Regions from separate parts of the Marinomonas sp. NPDC078689 genome, predicted to be linked through region 1. Evidence: predicted binding sites of a transcription regulator. Region 1 holds the regulator's gene; the other holds the start of a gene.
The links. The regulator sigma-54, encoded in region 1, starts transcription at its own class of promoters, with help from an activator protein. The targets are predictions, from matches to a motif close to TGGCACNNNNNTTGCTNT.

Region 1 (7,481 bases):
ACACCGGACTATTTCATCACCAATATCAACGCAAAAGAATACGATGAAACTGGCATGCTGCAAGAAACACTGACCGCCACACAGGCGCTACATTACAGTCAAAACTCTCGCACTTTACTAGACAATCCCACCGTAAGACGACACCAAAACGCTGGGCTCTGGCATGCCAAAGGAAAAAAAGGAATAATAGAGGATGGCAGTCATGATATCCTGTTAACCGATGACGCTGTTGCCGTTAAGCAGTCTGTAGATTCACCCGACATCATTCTTAACGCCGACAACATTCATTATTTAGACAGTAATCAGTCATTAACAAGCAGCGGTCACGCCACCTTGCATTCGACACAAGGCAAGACAACGGCAAAAACCATCGTTACTTACATTAATTCAGAAGAAGTCGTCATGACAGGATCCGTACGAGGACAGTATGAAACAACTCATTAATTTCAGCGCACTCTTGGCCAGCTTAATCATTAGCCAACAAGTCCTTGCTCTGCCTGATGACTTAAGTCAGCCACTAACAATACAGTCGAACGAAGCCTTTTTAGACCAAAAAACAGGTGAAGCGACCTACAAGGGCGATGTCTTTGTGAAACAGGGAACCATTGAGATACAAGCTCAATACCTGAAGGTCACAACCGACCCTAAAACTCGTAAATTCAGCAAACTGGTTGCCACAGGCGGACCGGCAAAATTCAGTCAGCAAATCGACTGGAGCGGCAATATGATGATCAGTCGAGGGGATAAAATAGACTATCAAGTCACCACGTCAAAATTGGAAATCTTTGGCAATGGCTACCTCAACAAGATGGACGACAAGATCACCGCCGATTACATCCTCTACCACATAGACACCGGCACCTTTAACGCCCAGAAAAAAGGCACAGGGCGCGTATCTATGACATTACAACCAGCAGACAACGAAAAAGAAGGCAAAAAGAAATAGATGGCCCTTTTAGAAGCAAAAAACCTGGCGAAGAGCTACAAAAAAAGACAAGTCGTTAAAGACGTCTCTCTTTCTGTAGAATCCGGTCAAGCCGTTGGCTTGCTCGGCCCAAATGGCGCAGGCAAAACGACCTGCTTCTATATGATAGTTGGCATGGTCGCGAATGACGCCGGCGGCATCTTCATCGACGGGCAAGACATCACCAAAAACGCCATGCATACGCGGGCGCAAAAAGGCATTGGCTACTTACCACAAGAAGCCTCTATTTTTAGAAAAATGTCCGTTGAAGACAATATTTACGCCATTTTAGAAACGCGCAAAGAGCTGTCAAAAGAACAAAAGAAAGAAAGACTAGAAGGCCTGTTAAACGAGTTTCATGTCACCCACATTCGCAGCAACTTAGGCATGGCACTCTCTGGCGGCGAACGTCGTCGCGTGGAAATAGCGCGTGCGCTTGCCATGAACCCCAAGTTCATCCTATTGGATGAACCTTTTGCTGGGGTTGACCCCATCTCGGTTGGCGACATTAAACTGATCATAAAACACCTGCAAGAAAGCGGCATTGGTGTTTTGATTACCGATCACAACGTACGCGAAACATTAGACATTTGCGACAAAGCCTATATCGTAGGCAATGGGAAAATAATCGCCTCAGGTGATGCTGATACCGTGATCAACAATGAGCAAGTAAAAAAGGTTTATTTAGGGGACGACTTCCGTCTATAGCCTCTTATCTTTGCAGCCGAAAGGGAGTAGTATGCATAACTCGTTCCAATTTCCTCTTATTAGAAGTGTTTCTTTATGAAGCAGTCTCTGCAATTAAAAATCGGTCAACAACTGACCATGACTCCCCAGCTGCAACAAGCCATTCGGTTGCTGCAGCTTTCTACGTTAGACCTGAAACAGGAAATCCATGAGTTTCTAGAATCCAATCCGCTTTTAGAAATTGATGATGAAGATTTTTCCCATTCAGAAGCGCCAACGAGAGAACAGGAAGAGGCAGCCAGTAAAAAAACCGAGGCGAACGCCAGTGAAGAAGCCCGCGTTGAGTCCGAGTGGACCGACAGTATTCCAGCAGAGCTCTCCATTGACAGCAATTGGGACGATACTTACCAAAATTCTGCCGCAGCAAGCGTCGGCTCCAGCAATAATTATGAAGGCGACAGTGACTACGAAAGTCGCAACGCCCCTGCTGAAAGCATTCAAGATCACTTGATCTGGCAACTTAACCTAACGCACATGTCAGATCGCGACATTGAAATCGCTTACGCCATCATTGAATGCGTGCAATCAGACGGCTATCTCAGTATTACGCCTGAAGATATTTGGGAATCGCTAACCAGCGAACTTGAAGATCTTGAGCTCGACGAAGTCATGGCAGTGCAACACAGACTACAACGCTTTGATCCTGCTGGCGCCTGTTCAACCGACTTACGCGATTGCCTATTAGTGCAATTAGAAGCCTTTCGCGACCACCCTCTTTATAAGAGTACCTACAACCTAGTCGATAACCATCTGGCTTTACTAGGCAACCGTGATTTTGCTCAATTAAGTCGCAAAACAAAGCTCAAAGAAGAGTCATTGAAGGAAGTGGTCGATCTGATTCAACAACTCAACCCACGACCAGGCTCTATTATTGATGCCGATGATACGGATTATGTTATTCCAGATGTCTCTGTCAAAAAGTGCAATGGGGTTTGGCAAGTTGAGCTAAATAACGACGCGTTACCGCCCGTCAAGATCAACGAAACTTATTCTGCGATGGCCGCAACAGCCTCCACCTCAGAAGACGTCACCTACATCAAAAACTCCTTGCAAGAAGCCAAGTGGTTTATGAAAAGCCTACAAAGCCGCAACGAGACCCTACTCAAAGTGGCCAGCTGTATCGTAAATCGCCAAATCGACTTCTTTGAACTTGGTGAAGAAGCCATGAAACCCATGGTACTTCACGATGTCGCGGAAGAAGTCGGCATGCACGAGTCCACCATTTCGCGTGTGACGACACAAAAGTACATGCACACACCAAAAGGTATTTTCGAGCTGAAGTACTTCTTCTCAAGCCACGTTAATACCGCTTCTGGTGGCGAATGCTCTTCGACAGCAATCAGAGCCATGATCAAAAAATTGGTGGTAGAAGAACCCGCCAAAAAGCCCTTGAGTGACAACAAGCTAGCCACTATTTTAGCGGACCAAGGCATACAAGTAGCACGACGAACTGTTGCAAAGTACCGTGAGGCAATGAACATTCCTCCTTCTAATGAACGAAAACGATTGATTTAATACGGACAACTACTTCTTATGCCATTAAAATCATTAATAAAAGCAGACCTTGTCTTTGCAAAACAAGACGTTGTGAGCAAAAAACGCATTCTTGAAAGCGTTGCCGATGTGGCTGCAAATCGTCTCCATTGTGACAAAGAAGCAATCTACGAAGCTTTACTTGGACGCGAAAAGCTAGGCAGCACCGGCATTGGTAATGGCATTGCCATTCCTCATTGTCGCCTAGAAAGCGCCAATCACACCGCTGTCGTTATTTTGTCGCTGCAATCTGCCATTGACTTTGATGCGGTCGACAGAAAACCAATCGATTTAGTTTTTGCGTTAATTGTGCCACCACAAGAATGTGACGCACACTTATCCACGCTGGCGGAAATTGCTGAACTGGCACAATCAGAAAAAGTGTTAAACACATTAAGAGAGGCCGAAACAAATGACGCCCTCTTTATTGCACTAGATTCATTACTATAAAGGAAAGAGTATGTTGGAAGAGTCTATCACCATCATTAACAAACTTGGCCTTCATGCGCGCGCAGCTGGCAAACTGGTAGAAACAACGTCTCGTTTCTCTTCTGACATCACCATTGAAAAAGATGGCCGCAACGTTGATGGTAAAAGCATCATGGCAATGATGATGTTGGCGGCTGGCAAAGGCACAGAGATCAAAATTAAAACCAACGGGGAAGATGAAGAGGAAGCCATCAAAGCGGTTATCACCTTGATCAATGATCGCTTCGGCGAAGACGAGTAAGGATCGCCATGCCAGAACAAACCACCTTAGCCCACCTTCAAACGGTCACCGACTCCCTTGAGTCCGGTGCCACCATGCAGATCCGTTATCTCCTTAACGGTGCACTACCTGCTCAAGATGTTGCCCGTTTACTGGAATCTTCCCCACCAAAAGAACGTAAATTACTTTGGGACCTAATCGATTCCAAAAATGAAGGGGATGTTCTTCAATACCTAAGCGAAGACATTGGCGTTCAATTCATGCGCAACATGAATACTGAGCGTCTCGTAGCCGTTTCCGAACACTTTGAAAGCGATGACCTTGCCGACCTTTTACAACACCTTCCAGAAACCGTTGTAAAAGAAGTACTGGCTTCCATGTCAAGCCAAGACAGGTTACGAGTAGAAGCCCTACTGAGCTACTCAGAAGACTCTGCTGGCGGCTTGATGAATACGGACACCATTACCATACGTCCGAACATCACAGTAGACATCGTTTTCCGCTACCTTCGTCGCCACAACAAACTTCCAGACATGACGGATAACCTACTGGTTGTTAGTCGCTCTGATCGACTGCTTGGCTCGCTGCCTCTCACCAAACTCTTGGTAGCCGATGTGAACGCCACCGTGCGCGACATCATGGAAACCGACAACACAGTGATAGACGCAGAAACGCCTGCCAGCGAAGTGGCACAACTGTTTGAAAAAATGGATCTGGTCTCGGCACCGGTTATTGACAGCAAAACCAGAAAATTATTAGGCCGCATCACCATTGATGACGTGGTCGATGTTATCCGCGATGAAGCGGAGCACTCCATGCTCAGCATGGCAGGCCTAGACGATGATGAAGACACCTTCTCCCCCATCTTAAAAACCACCAGACGACGCGCCGTTTGGCTAGGCATCAACCTAATTACCGCCTTCATTGCTTCCTATGTGATTGGGCTATTCCAGCACACACTTGATCAAGTGGTCGCGCTGGCCATTTTAATGCCCATCGTTGCCAGCATGGGCGGCATAGCAGGCTCTCAGGTACTTACCTTGGTTATTCGTGGTATCGCCTTAAATCAAATCGGTGCCACCAACACAAGATGGCTTTTAAACCGCGAATTGATCGTCGGTTTGCTAAATGGCATACTTTGGGCAACGGTTATTGCCGCTTTAACCGCACTTTGGTTTGACAACATAAAGATTGCCTATATCATTGCAAGCGCGACAATCATAAATCTCTTGTTTGCCGCCCTCACTGGCACGCTATTACCTATTTTCCTGAAGAAGCTAGGTATTGACCCTGCATTAGCCGCCAGTGTGATTTTGACAACTGTGACCGATGTTGTTGGCTTCTTAGCCTTCCTTGGTCTCGCCACTCTTTTTTTAGTATAGGTTCCCATGACAAACTTTGATCAATTTGATGACGACGAAGAAAACTTTAAAAGCAAAACGCAGATCAAGCGTGAAATGGAAGAACTCCAAGAGTTGGGCAAGAAATTATTAGGCCTCAGCAAAAATCAGCAAAAGAAAGTTGATATGTCTGAGACCCTACGAGATGCACTGGCCGAAGCGGATCGAATTAAACAGCGCGAAGCCATGAGAAGACACCTGCAATACATTGGCAAAGTCATGCGCACAGAAGATCATGAAGCCATTGCTCGTCGTGTTGCCCTGTTTGATACAACCTCTGCCGCTTACAACAAACTCTTCCATCAATTAGAGCTAAAACGCGATATCTTGATTGGAGAAAACAGCAAAGAAGCGCTGGCTGATTATTTACGCGAACACCCAGAAGTAGAAGACATACAGCAATTACGACAGCTGATTCGTCTATCTCAAAAAGAAGTGTCTCAGCAAGGTAACACCAGCAACAGAAAAAAACTGTTTCGCTTCTTGAGAGAAACAGAAGAGAGAAAATTAGGTTTAATGGAATAATATCCAGCCAAGAAATAACAACCTCATGCGCCTAACAGCCCATGAGGTTTTTTTTTGCCTTTTAAAGGCGACGATGCGACATGCAAGGCATTCTTTCTCGACACTCAATTAATGACGAATCATCAATCTCACAAACAAAATACCCTGGCGCTTCTTCTAAGTGAGATAAAGATTCACCGGTAGGAGAAAACAACACACTGTGACCATAAGTCTGTCGTGTTTCATTATGCCAACCACATTGGTTCACCCCTAACACAAAGCACTGGTTTTCTATCGCTCTGGCAGCCAACAGAGTATTCCAATGCGCCTTACCCGTTACATAAGTGAAGGCCGCAGGCACCAACAAGATCTCAGCGCCCGCCTTAGACAGAGCGCGATACAATTCCGGAAAACGAAGGTCGTAACAAATACTCAAACCCACTTTAAAGCCATCAACATCAATAATCTGTGTCTCGATATCACCAGGCTCAATAGACGCCGACTCCTTGTAAGCCCCAGCTTTGTCGTTGACCGCCACATCAAATAGATGAATTTTATCGTAGCGCTTTACCAATTCTCCATCAGGTGAAAACACCAAGCACGATTGACGCACTCGATTGTTCTCAACACAGTCACCATTCGGACGGCTGGCTGAGGGGTGTGAACCGACCACCAAATAAATGGAATTCTGAATAGCCAATTCTCGAACCGCGCTTAAAATCACCGCTTGCGCCTCAGAGTCGGCCAAACCACGCATGGCTTTTCCATCAAACAAAAAAACATTTTCCGGCAACACAACCAATCGAGCGCCATCTTGCGCGGCCAACCCAACCCATTTTTTCACCATTTCTAGGTTTGTAGACCAATCAGCCACACTGGTTAATTGGATAGCGGCAATACGAAGTGATTTCATTAGCGTTCCACTCTTTTCGCAGGTTTATGTTTAATTGGCGTAATAATCGGCTCATCGAAAGAACCCTGTACCTTATATTGAACACTGGTCACTTTTGAAATCTTGTCGCCAATCAGTTTATCCGTTAAGTACAAGATACCCGCCAGCTGAGGCGTTCCCCACAGTAAACCTGCCAATGGCAGAGAGCGAGTAATTGGTAAGGTCGCGGTCAACACCTCATCCAAGGTCTCATTTGCAATGTCTGCACTGCCTTCCACCGTCACTTCCGCGGTTGGCGACACTATGTGTAACGGTTTGGTTGTTTTCAATATTCCTTTGTTGATTTCGAAAGCCCCTTCAAAGCGGTCGTAGGTCAACCCTGGCTTATAGACATCTGAGAAATCGAGCGTCAAACGTCGTCTTAATGCCTCAACATTGAAAATACCAAATATTTTCATGAACCCCGGCAATTCATCAACCTGAGCAAAATTACCGTCTTTTGCATCAAAAACAATGCGCCCAGATAGAGACGGACGATCAAAATAAAATGGATTACCGTACCAATTCAGCGCAACATTGATTTTATAATTTTTCGATGTCACAAAGGCCTTATCGGAGAATTTACCCGTTAGCTCAGCCAAGTCTTTGCCGTTTACCGCCATGGTTAATGTCACGCTGGGGGCGTTTTTATCGTCGCGCCACACCAAATGACCATCAAATGTGCCTTTTTTC
Region 2 (7,481 bases), on a different contig from region 1:
GTAATCCAAATGGTGAGCTTTTGCTGTACGTCTCCCATGCTTTACTCCCTAGTTCACCGCTAAGCGTTTTTTTAACCCTTTCACGACCCCGCCCAATAATGGCACCTGCTCATAGAGCATCTGGCCTAGGTCGTACACGTCTTCATGGTAGTAAATGCGCTCATTAAACTGGATTTGACTGATGCCACGAACGGTGATGGTCTGCTTGCCTAATTTAGGGTGCTTAAAGTGCATATTCCATTTAATGTAAGCGCTATGCTCTGCCACCATCTGATCCAGATATTCGAAACGTCCACTGTGAACATCCAGGCATAAATCGGATAAATAAGCATGCAATTGCTCTATGTTTCTGACTTCCTGTACTGGGTCTTTAAAAATGACATTGTCGTCATAAATATCGCCAATTTGAGGCAATGGGATCCGCTTTAGATCCTTATAAAAAAATTTAAAGCGCTCTATCAATGTGTCTTTAGCGTCCATTTTGGCTTCCACCGTCGCTTTGCAAGTCATCTTCGCAATGGCGGTATTTATTTGGCCATCGCACTACAAGAGGTTAAACGTATGCATTCTTCACTTGGACCACTTTAAAAACGATAAACACCAGAAAAATCTTTATAGGTTTATCAATTCACAAGTGATCCACTATGCTTAACCCAGCGTATAGATAACAAACACACGGCACGACAGTGCTACGACGTCGCCTTCTTAGCCTTTGATGGAGTCATATATGGAGCGTGCCAAACAGACACTATCTGATGACCAGTTAGTGCAAGACATACTTGCTGTAGCTGAACATCGAGATCAAGTTGCCTTGACTCGTCTGTTTGATCACTACGTGCCTAAAATCCGAGCGTTTTGTTTAGCGGCACAACCGGGAGCCAATTTAATGGCCGATGACATCGCTCAAGAGGTGATGATTCGAGTCTGGCGTAAAGCGCATTTTTATAACCCAGAATTAGCGGCCCTCAATACCTGGATTTTCACCTTAGCAAGAAACGCCAGAATCGATTACTTTCGTAAAAATGGGCGTCATCAAACCAACATTGATTCCGACTTTTTGTTTCAAGACATTGTTGATGAAAACGCAGACCCTTTCAAAAGTGCTCAGCATAAACGTGATCAAGAGCAGATTAAGCAAGGATTTAGTCATCTTCCGGAAGACCAAAAACAGGTGCTGTATAAAGTGTATTTAGAAGGCAAAACCCATAAAGAAGCGGCACAAGAGTTATCGCTACCACTTGGGACAATTAAATCTCGAGTACGATTAGCGCTCCATAAACTAACGATTCACATAAAGAGGTAGTCATGATGCTTAACTACCATCCAACCATAGAAATGCTCACGGACTATGCCGCTGGCTCATTACCATTGACCTATTCTTTGGCGGTTTCCACCCACTTAGAGCAATGCCAAGAATGTCAGCAACACGTACGTAAACTGGAACTATTAGGCGCTAATTTATTCACCAAAAAAGCCCCTGATCAGCAGACAACAGACACGCTAAAACAGACCTTTTTTGACAAACTCAACGCTGAAGTTGAGGCGAATACGGCGGCTCAAGCAATGGCTAGTACTTTAGAAGATACGGAAAAAGCACCACTCGATGGCTATTGCATTCCCCGTAGCCTGCGCCAATTTGTCAGCCGTAATTATGATGAACTGAGTTGGATGAGGCTGTCCCCTGCGGTCAAAATCGCCACCTTGTGCGAAGAAGATGGCGTACAAGTAGCGCTGACTCGTATAAAAGCGGGCGCTCATATCCCGACCCATACTCATGCTGGCGAAGAAATCACTCTGGTTCTTGAAGGCGCCTTCTCCGATGAAAAAGGCATCTATTCGTGTGGCGATTTTGTCAGCCGTAATGCCAAACACAAACACAAGCCAAGAGTCACCAAAGACGCGGAATGTATTTGCTTAACGGTATTGGACGCACCCATCGAATTTACCGGCTGGTTGACGCGTTTTCTCAACCCTATTATGCGCCGCCATCATCCCAGTACGCAGCGTGGCTAAAGTGGAAGGCTTCATGAATAAGCGGAACGATAGCGACGCGTTTTCCGAAGATAGGCTACAACAAGAAATAATTATGAAAATATGGTACAGTCCTTGTTCAACTAACAATAAGGACTCACATTATGGCTACTAAAAAGAAGCAACCTGCCGCCTCGGAAACTTCGGAATCCATTGAAAAACAAATGCAAGAGTTCCTTGCTCGCGGTGGTCAAATCGACCAAATTAACTCAGGTGTCAGTGGCCAATCTCAGCTTACGGGATCTCGTCATATTTCCCTAGGTAACAATAAAACGAAAAGCCAATAAGCTTTTCTTTTTATTGTTCAAAGCGTTAATTTGTATTGCAAGGATAGCGATCAAATGACCCTTTCCTTGCTATACAGCCCAAATCACTGCGCATTTCCTTTCTAATGCCAGCAACATCCTTTGCTGCTTTTTGTACTAAACAAAAACACGCCCCGCGTTATGCTTTTTTCTCTCTGCCTGCTTATTAAATATAGATCGCATTCTAATAATATCGCACACTAGAAGAGTACTCAGTCGCCACATTCTACAAAGGAATTACCCTCATTATGCTAACCGATTCAGATCGTGCTTTTTTCCGTCCTAAATGGCGCCGCGTGGCGGCCACTGTTTTTTGTGCCGCCTGGGCCGTACTCGAATGGGTATCGGGTGAAGAATTCTGGGGAACCGTGGCCATCGGAATTACCATCTATTGCTTATGGAATTTTTTCTACCGTTTTAACGAGACACCAGAAGAATAATCTCAAGACGCTCCTTGTTGATCTTGCCGACGTTTTTCTAAGTAAATGAAAATCGTCACAAAAATGTGAAGACAGCTCCTTACTAGAAGCGCATTCCATACCATCTTGAGACGCTTAATTTACTGACTCTTTGTTATAATTCTCTGCGTTGAGTTTCTACTTTTCTTTTTCTTGCTAGATAGGCTTTTGCCTCATCTGAAAAAGAAAGTTTCCCAGATGACTCCGTCGCAGCTGCCCTGCAGCTCGCGATTATTGCCCACTTCGGTGGGCTTTTTTTTGCCTTTCATTTATGAAAGCAACCCTCTGTGTTATCGCCATCCAGTACTCATATTCCCTGTCATTTTTCCGACATCTTATCGTCACCCGTTTGTCACATCCGCCCTCTAGTCTCAAAGCAACTAACAAAGAAACTTTCCCTTTCGTGGAGCGTCACTGTGATACAAGTAGAACAATTGATTGCCAGTAAATCACCTCAGTTCTTCGACAAGAGCCCTTTAATCACACGCCCAACTTTAAGCGTCCTAAAACGCCTCTTTCATGAAAATGAAGTGAATCATTTTTTAGAAGCCAATGGCGATTGCATCGGCTTCGAATTTATTGACCGTGTTTTAGACCATTTCAATTTTACTTATCAAGTCGGCCAAGTGGATCGTCGTAATATTCCCGCCAGCGGACGGGTTATGATCATTGCGAATCACCCTCTTGGCGCGCTCGATGGATTGGCTCTACTGCGCCTAATCGGTGAAATCCGCCCTGACGTAAAAATCGTTGGCAATGACTTATTAATGGGCTTCGATGGCCTCAAAGATCTTGTTCTGCCGGTTGATAACATGGGCGGAAAAACAGGACGCCAGCAGCTGAAAGCGATTATGAATTGCTTACACAATGAAGAAGCCGTGATTATTTTCCCTGCAGGAGAAGTGTCTCGATTGTCCCCAAGCGGTGTCAAAGACCAAGGCTGGAATCATAATTATTTGAAGCTGGCGCAAAAGACCAACAGCCCATTACTTCCTGTGCACATTGGCGGTCGCAACTCTATGTTGTTCTACACCAGCTCTTTAGTGTATCGCCCTCTTTCTACGATCCAACTTGCTAACGAAATGTTTCGCCAAAGAAACCGAAAAATTCCAATGCAAGTCGGTCAGGCTATCCCGATTCAAGAGCTCGCAAAATTACCGTTAAGCGACAAAGAAAAAAGCAAATTGGTAAAACGTCATCTTTACCGTATCGCTAAGGGGAAAAAGCCATTATTGAAAACGGAAAAGACCGTTGAGCACCCACAAAACAGACAGATGATTCGGGCTGAACTAAAACAATCCGAACACCTAGGCAGCACCAAGGACAATAAACAAATCTATTTGTTCGACCACGACCCATCCTCGGTCACCATGAAAGAGATCGGCCGCTTACGTGAGATAGCCTTTCGTAAAGTAGGGGAAGGCACTGGAGAGCGCTCTGACCTAGATAAGTTTGACCAATACTATCGTCACCTTATTTTATGGGATGAAGAAGAGCTAGAAATCGTTGGGGCTTATCGCATTGGTGAAGTCGCTCGCTATATGAAAGAAGAAAGCCCTAATCGCATATACAGTGCGGAGTTGTTTCGATATTCATGCGACATGGCAACGTATTTTGAACAGGGCATTGAACTTGGCCGCAGTTTTATTCAGCCAAAATATTGGGGCAAACGCAGCCTAGATTATTTATGGTATGGCATTGGCGCTTATCTCAATCGTCACCCTGATATTCGCTATATGTTTGGGCCTGTCAGTTTAAGCAACAGCTACCCGCAAATTGCCAAAGATTTTATTGTTTCTTTCTACCGCTTATATTTTTCTGATAAAGAACATCTAGCACGCTCTTTTACGCCGTACCAAGTAACCCCAGAACACGCTGAGATCATTGCGGGTTTATTTTCTGGTACAAGCTATGAAGAGGATTTCAAAGTACTCAAGGAGCAACTCGGGCATTTTGGCGCCAGCGTTCCGACCTTGTTCAAACAATACAGTGAAATTTGTGAGGTAGGAGGGGTTCGCTTCTTAGACTTTGGTGTCGATGCCGACTTTGGCTACTGTGTAGACGGTTTAGTCTTAGTAGACCTAAATACAATCAAAGAAGCGAAAAGAAAACGCTACCTAGGCCAATGATGATGGCGTTTAGAGTGATGGTGAAACTTTCGATGATGCTTAACGTGAGATCGTTTGAAAACGACAAGGTAAATGATCTTAATGACCAAAATAGCACTTAACACGACTAATACAGTCAGCTGAAGATCCATACTATCACCTCTCTTTTTACAGTGAGTGCGTTATGTCACTCTCTCATTATAGTGTATAGGTGAGAATAAAATGTGCATTTTTTGATCTACAGCACCAAACAATGGCAGCGATTTCGTCGCATTTTCATTATGATAGTAGAGTGTTTTTCTGAGTAGCAAGAGCAAGAATTGGATTCTTTAATAGTATTAACAAGTTACGATTCATGGCGCAGGACTTGCTTATATCAGGGGTGTCTTTAATTGCCACCCTAAACATTAATGGCCTCTCAAAATGGACGATGGAGTTGGAAATGATTGAGAAAAAGTACTTAAAAACCAAACCTGAATGCAAAGTAAAATTTGCCCTTCCTGCTGACAAAGTAGGTACTGCGAAAAGCGTTGCGGTCGTTGGCGACTTTAATAATTGGGATTGCACCGCCAACCCAATGAAAAAACAAAAATCAGGGGTATTTGCCTCAACTCTCAGTTTAGAAGTGAACGCAGCCTACCAATTTCGCTATGTGCTAGATGGCACCCAGTGGCTAAACGATGACATGGCCGATGATTACGTGCCAAGCCCGATAAGCTACGACAACAATGGTGTCATCAGCCTCTAAGAAGGCTTTATAGTTTTCTTCACACCCTTGCTTCATAGCACGAAGCAGGGGGTGTTCGTTCGTCTCAAGCTTTCTTAATTAACGGACTTTTACGTCCGGCTGCCATAAAGCCCTTTCTTTCTCTAGTAACTTAACTTTATCCTTAGACCACTAATTATTGGATTGCGGCTGCAATTTATAGTCAAAAAATGTACAATTGTTTTTATTAAACGAGCGTTTAATAAAAACGCGAAAGTCAAAACACCGATTATTCAAGCGAATTTATCGTCAAGAAACCAAACGATTAAAGAGGTTTATCATGGCACATCAGCAGCAATATATTCACGGTCGCTACCTTGCATCAACAAGCGGAGAACATTTCGACACGCTAAACCCAGCAACAGGCGAAGTGATTGCTACCATCGAGCATGCCGGACAAGCTGAGTTGGATGCTGCTGTCGAGTCAGCAAAAAAAGGCCAGCAAGTATGGGCTGCAATGAGCCCAGTTGAGCGTGGTCGCATCCTTAAAAGAGCCGCTGAATTGTTGCGTGAAAACAACGAAGAGCTGGCTCGTCTAGAAGTGTTAGACACAGGTAAACCTCTACAAGAAGCCATTTGTGTTGATATCGAAACCGGCGCCGATGTCATCGAATATTACGCAGGCCTAACCGATAAAATCCAAGGCGAATACCAGGACCTTGGTAACGGTAACTTTTATTACACTCGCAAAGAAGCGTTAGGAGTTTGTGCCGGCATTGGCGCTTGGAACTACCCTATTCAAATCGCTTGCTGGAAATCCGGTCCTGCTCTAGCAGCTGGCAACGCGATGATTTTCAAGCCTTCTGAAGAAACCCCACTAACGGCGCTAAAACTGGCTGAGATTTACACTCAAGCCGGCTTACCAGATGGCGTCTTCAATGTGGTTCAAGGGGATGCTCGCACCGGTCAAATGATTACCGCGCACCCTGGCATCGACAAGGTGTCCTTCACCGGCGAAGTTGGCACAGGTAAAAAAGTCATGGCGGCTTCAGCGCAATCTTTGAAGCAAGTGACCATGGAATTAGGTGGTAAGTCCCCTATGATCATTTTCCCTGACATGCCAATCGATCAAGCCGTGTCGGCGGCGATGCTTGCCAATTTCTATACGCAAGGCGAAGTATGTACCAATGGCACACGCGTTTTTGTGCATGCAGACATCATGGAAGCCTTCACCAAAGAACTAAAAAGCCGCACAGAAGCCATGATCATTGGCGACCCCATGAACATGGAAACCCAAGTTGGCGCGCTAATTTCTAAAGACCATATGCAAAAAGTATTGGGCTTTATTGAAGCGGCAAAAGCCTCTGGCGCAACCTTGTTATGCGGTGGTTACCAAGTCACTGACAATGGGTTAGAAAACGGCGCATTCGTTGCGCCAACCGTGTTCACGGATTGCACCGACGACATGCCACAAGTGCGTGAAGAAATCTTCGGCCCTGTTATGTCAGTCTTAAGCTTTACCGACGAAGACGAGGTTATTGCCCGTGCAAACGATACAAAATATGGCTTAGCAGCCGGTGTTTTCACCAAAGACTTTGCTCGTGCACACCGTGTGATCAACCAAATGCAAGCGGGTATTTGTTGGATCAACGCATGGGGGTCTTCTCCGGCTGAAATGCCTGTCGGTGGTTATAAAGAGTCTGGCGTGGGCCGTGAAAATGGCATCGAGACTTTATATCACTACACGCAAAACAAAAGCGTGTTTGTTGACTTAAACGACATTCAAAACCCTTATTAAGCGAGCACAGACATGAGCAACGAACTGTACGATTACATCATAGTCGGCGCGGGCTCCGCAGGGTGTGTGCTGGCA

Region 2: the regulator sigma-54 is predicted to act here: its motif matches at 5,259-5,276, upstream of ACIGBN_RS15105 (isoamylase early set domain-containing protein).

The regions. Positions count from the first base shown of each region.
Region 1 covers NZ_JBITUJ010000002.1:80,044-87,524, forward strand. The annotation lists gene lptC (LPS export ABC transporter periplasmic protein LptC) at 1-444, shown strand, start outside; gene lptA (lipopolysaccharide transport periplasmic protein LptA) at 428-946, shown strand; gene lptB (LPS export ABC transporter ATP-binding protein) at 947-1,672, shown strand; gene ACIGBN_RS03540 (RNA polymerase factor sigma-54) at 1,748-3,226, shown strand; gene ACIGBN_RS03545 (PTS sugar transporter subunit IIA) at 3,245-3,694, shown strand; gene ACIGBN_RS03550 (HPr family phosphocarrier protein) at 3,705-3,974, shown strand; gene mgtE (magnesium transporter) at 3,983-5,335, shown strand; gene yjgA (ribosome biogenesis factor YjgA) at 5,342-5,878, shown strand; gene ACIGBN_RS03565 (carbon-nitrogen hydrolase family protein) at 5,940-6,770, opposite strand; gene ACIGBN_RS03570 (YhdP family protein) at 6,770-7,481, opposite strand, start outside.
Region 2 covers NZ_JBITUJ010000010.1:33,966-41,446, forward strand. The annotation lists gene ACIGBN_RS15070 (SDR family NAD(P)-dependent oxidoreductase) at 1-38, opposite strand, end outside; gene ACIGBN_RS15075 (nuclear transport factor 2 family protein) at 49-480, opposite strand; gene ACIGBN_RS15080 (sigma-70 family RNA polymerase sigma factor) at 728-1,303, shown strand; gene ACIGBN_RS15085 (ChrR family anti-sigma-E factor) at 1,306-2,013, shown strand; gene ACIGBN_RS15090 (hypothetical protein) at 2,136-2,318, shown strand; gene ACIGBN_RS15095 (hypothetical protein) at 2,585-2,776, shown strand; gene ACIGBN_RS15100 (lysophospholipid acyltransferase family protein) at 3,211-4,923, shown strand; gene ACIGBN_RS15105 (isoamylase early set domain-containing protein) at 5,345-5,650, shown strand; gene betB (betaine-aldehyde dehydrogenase) at 5,949-7,406, shown strand; gene betA (choline dehydrogenase) at 7,419-7,481, shown strand, end outside.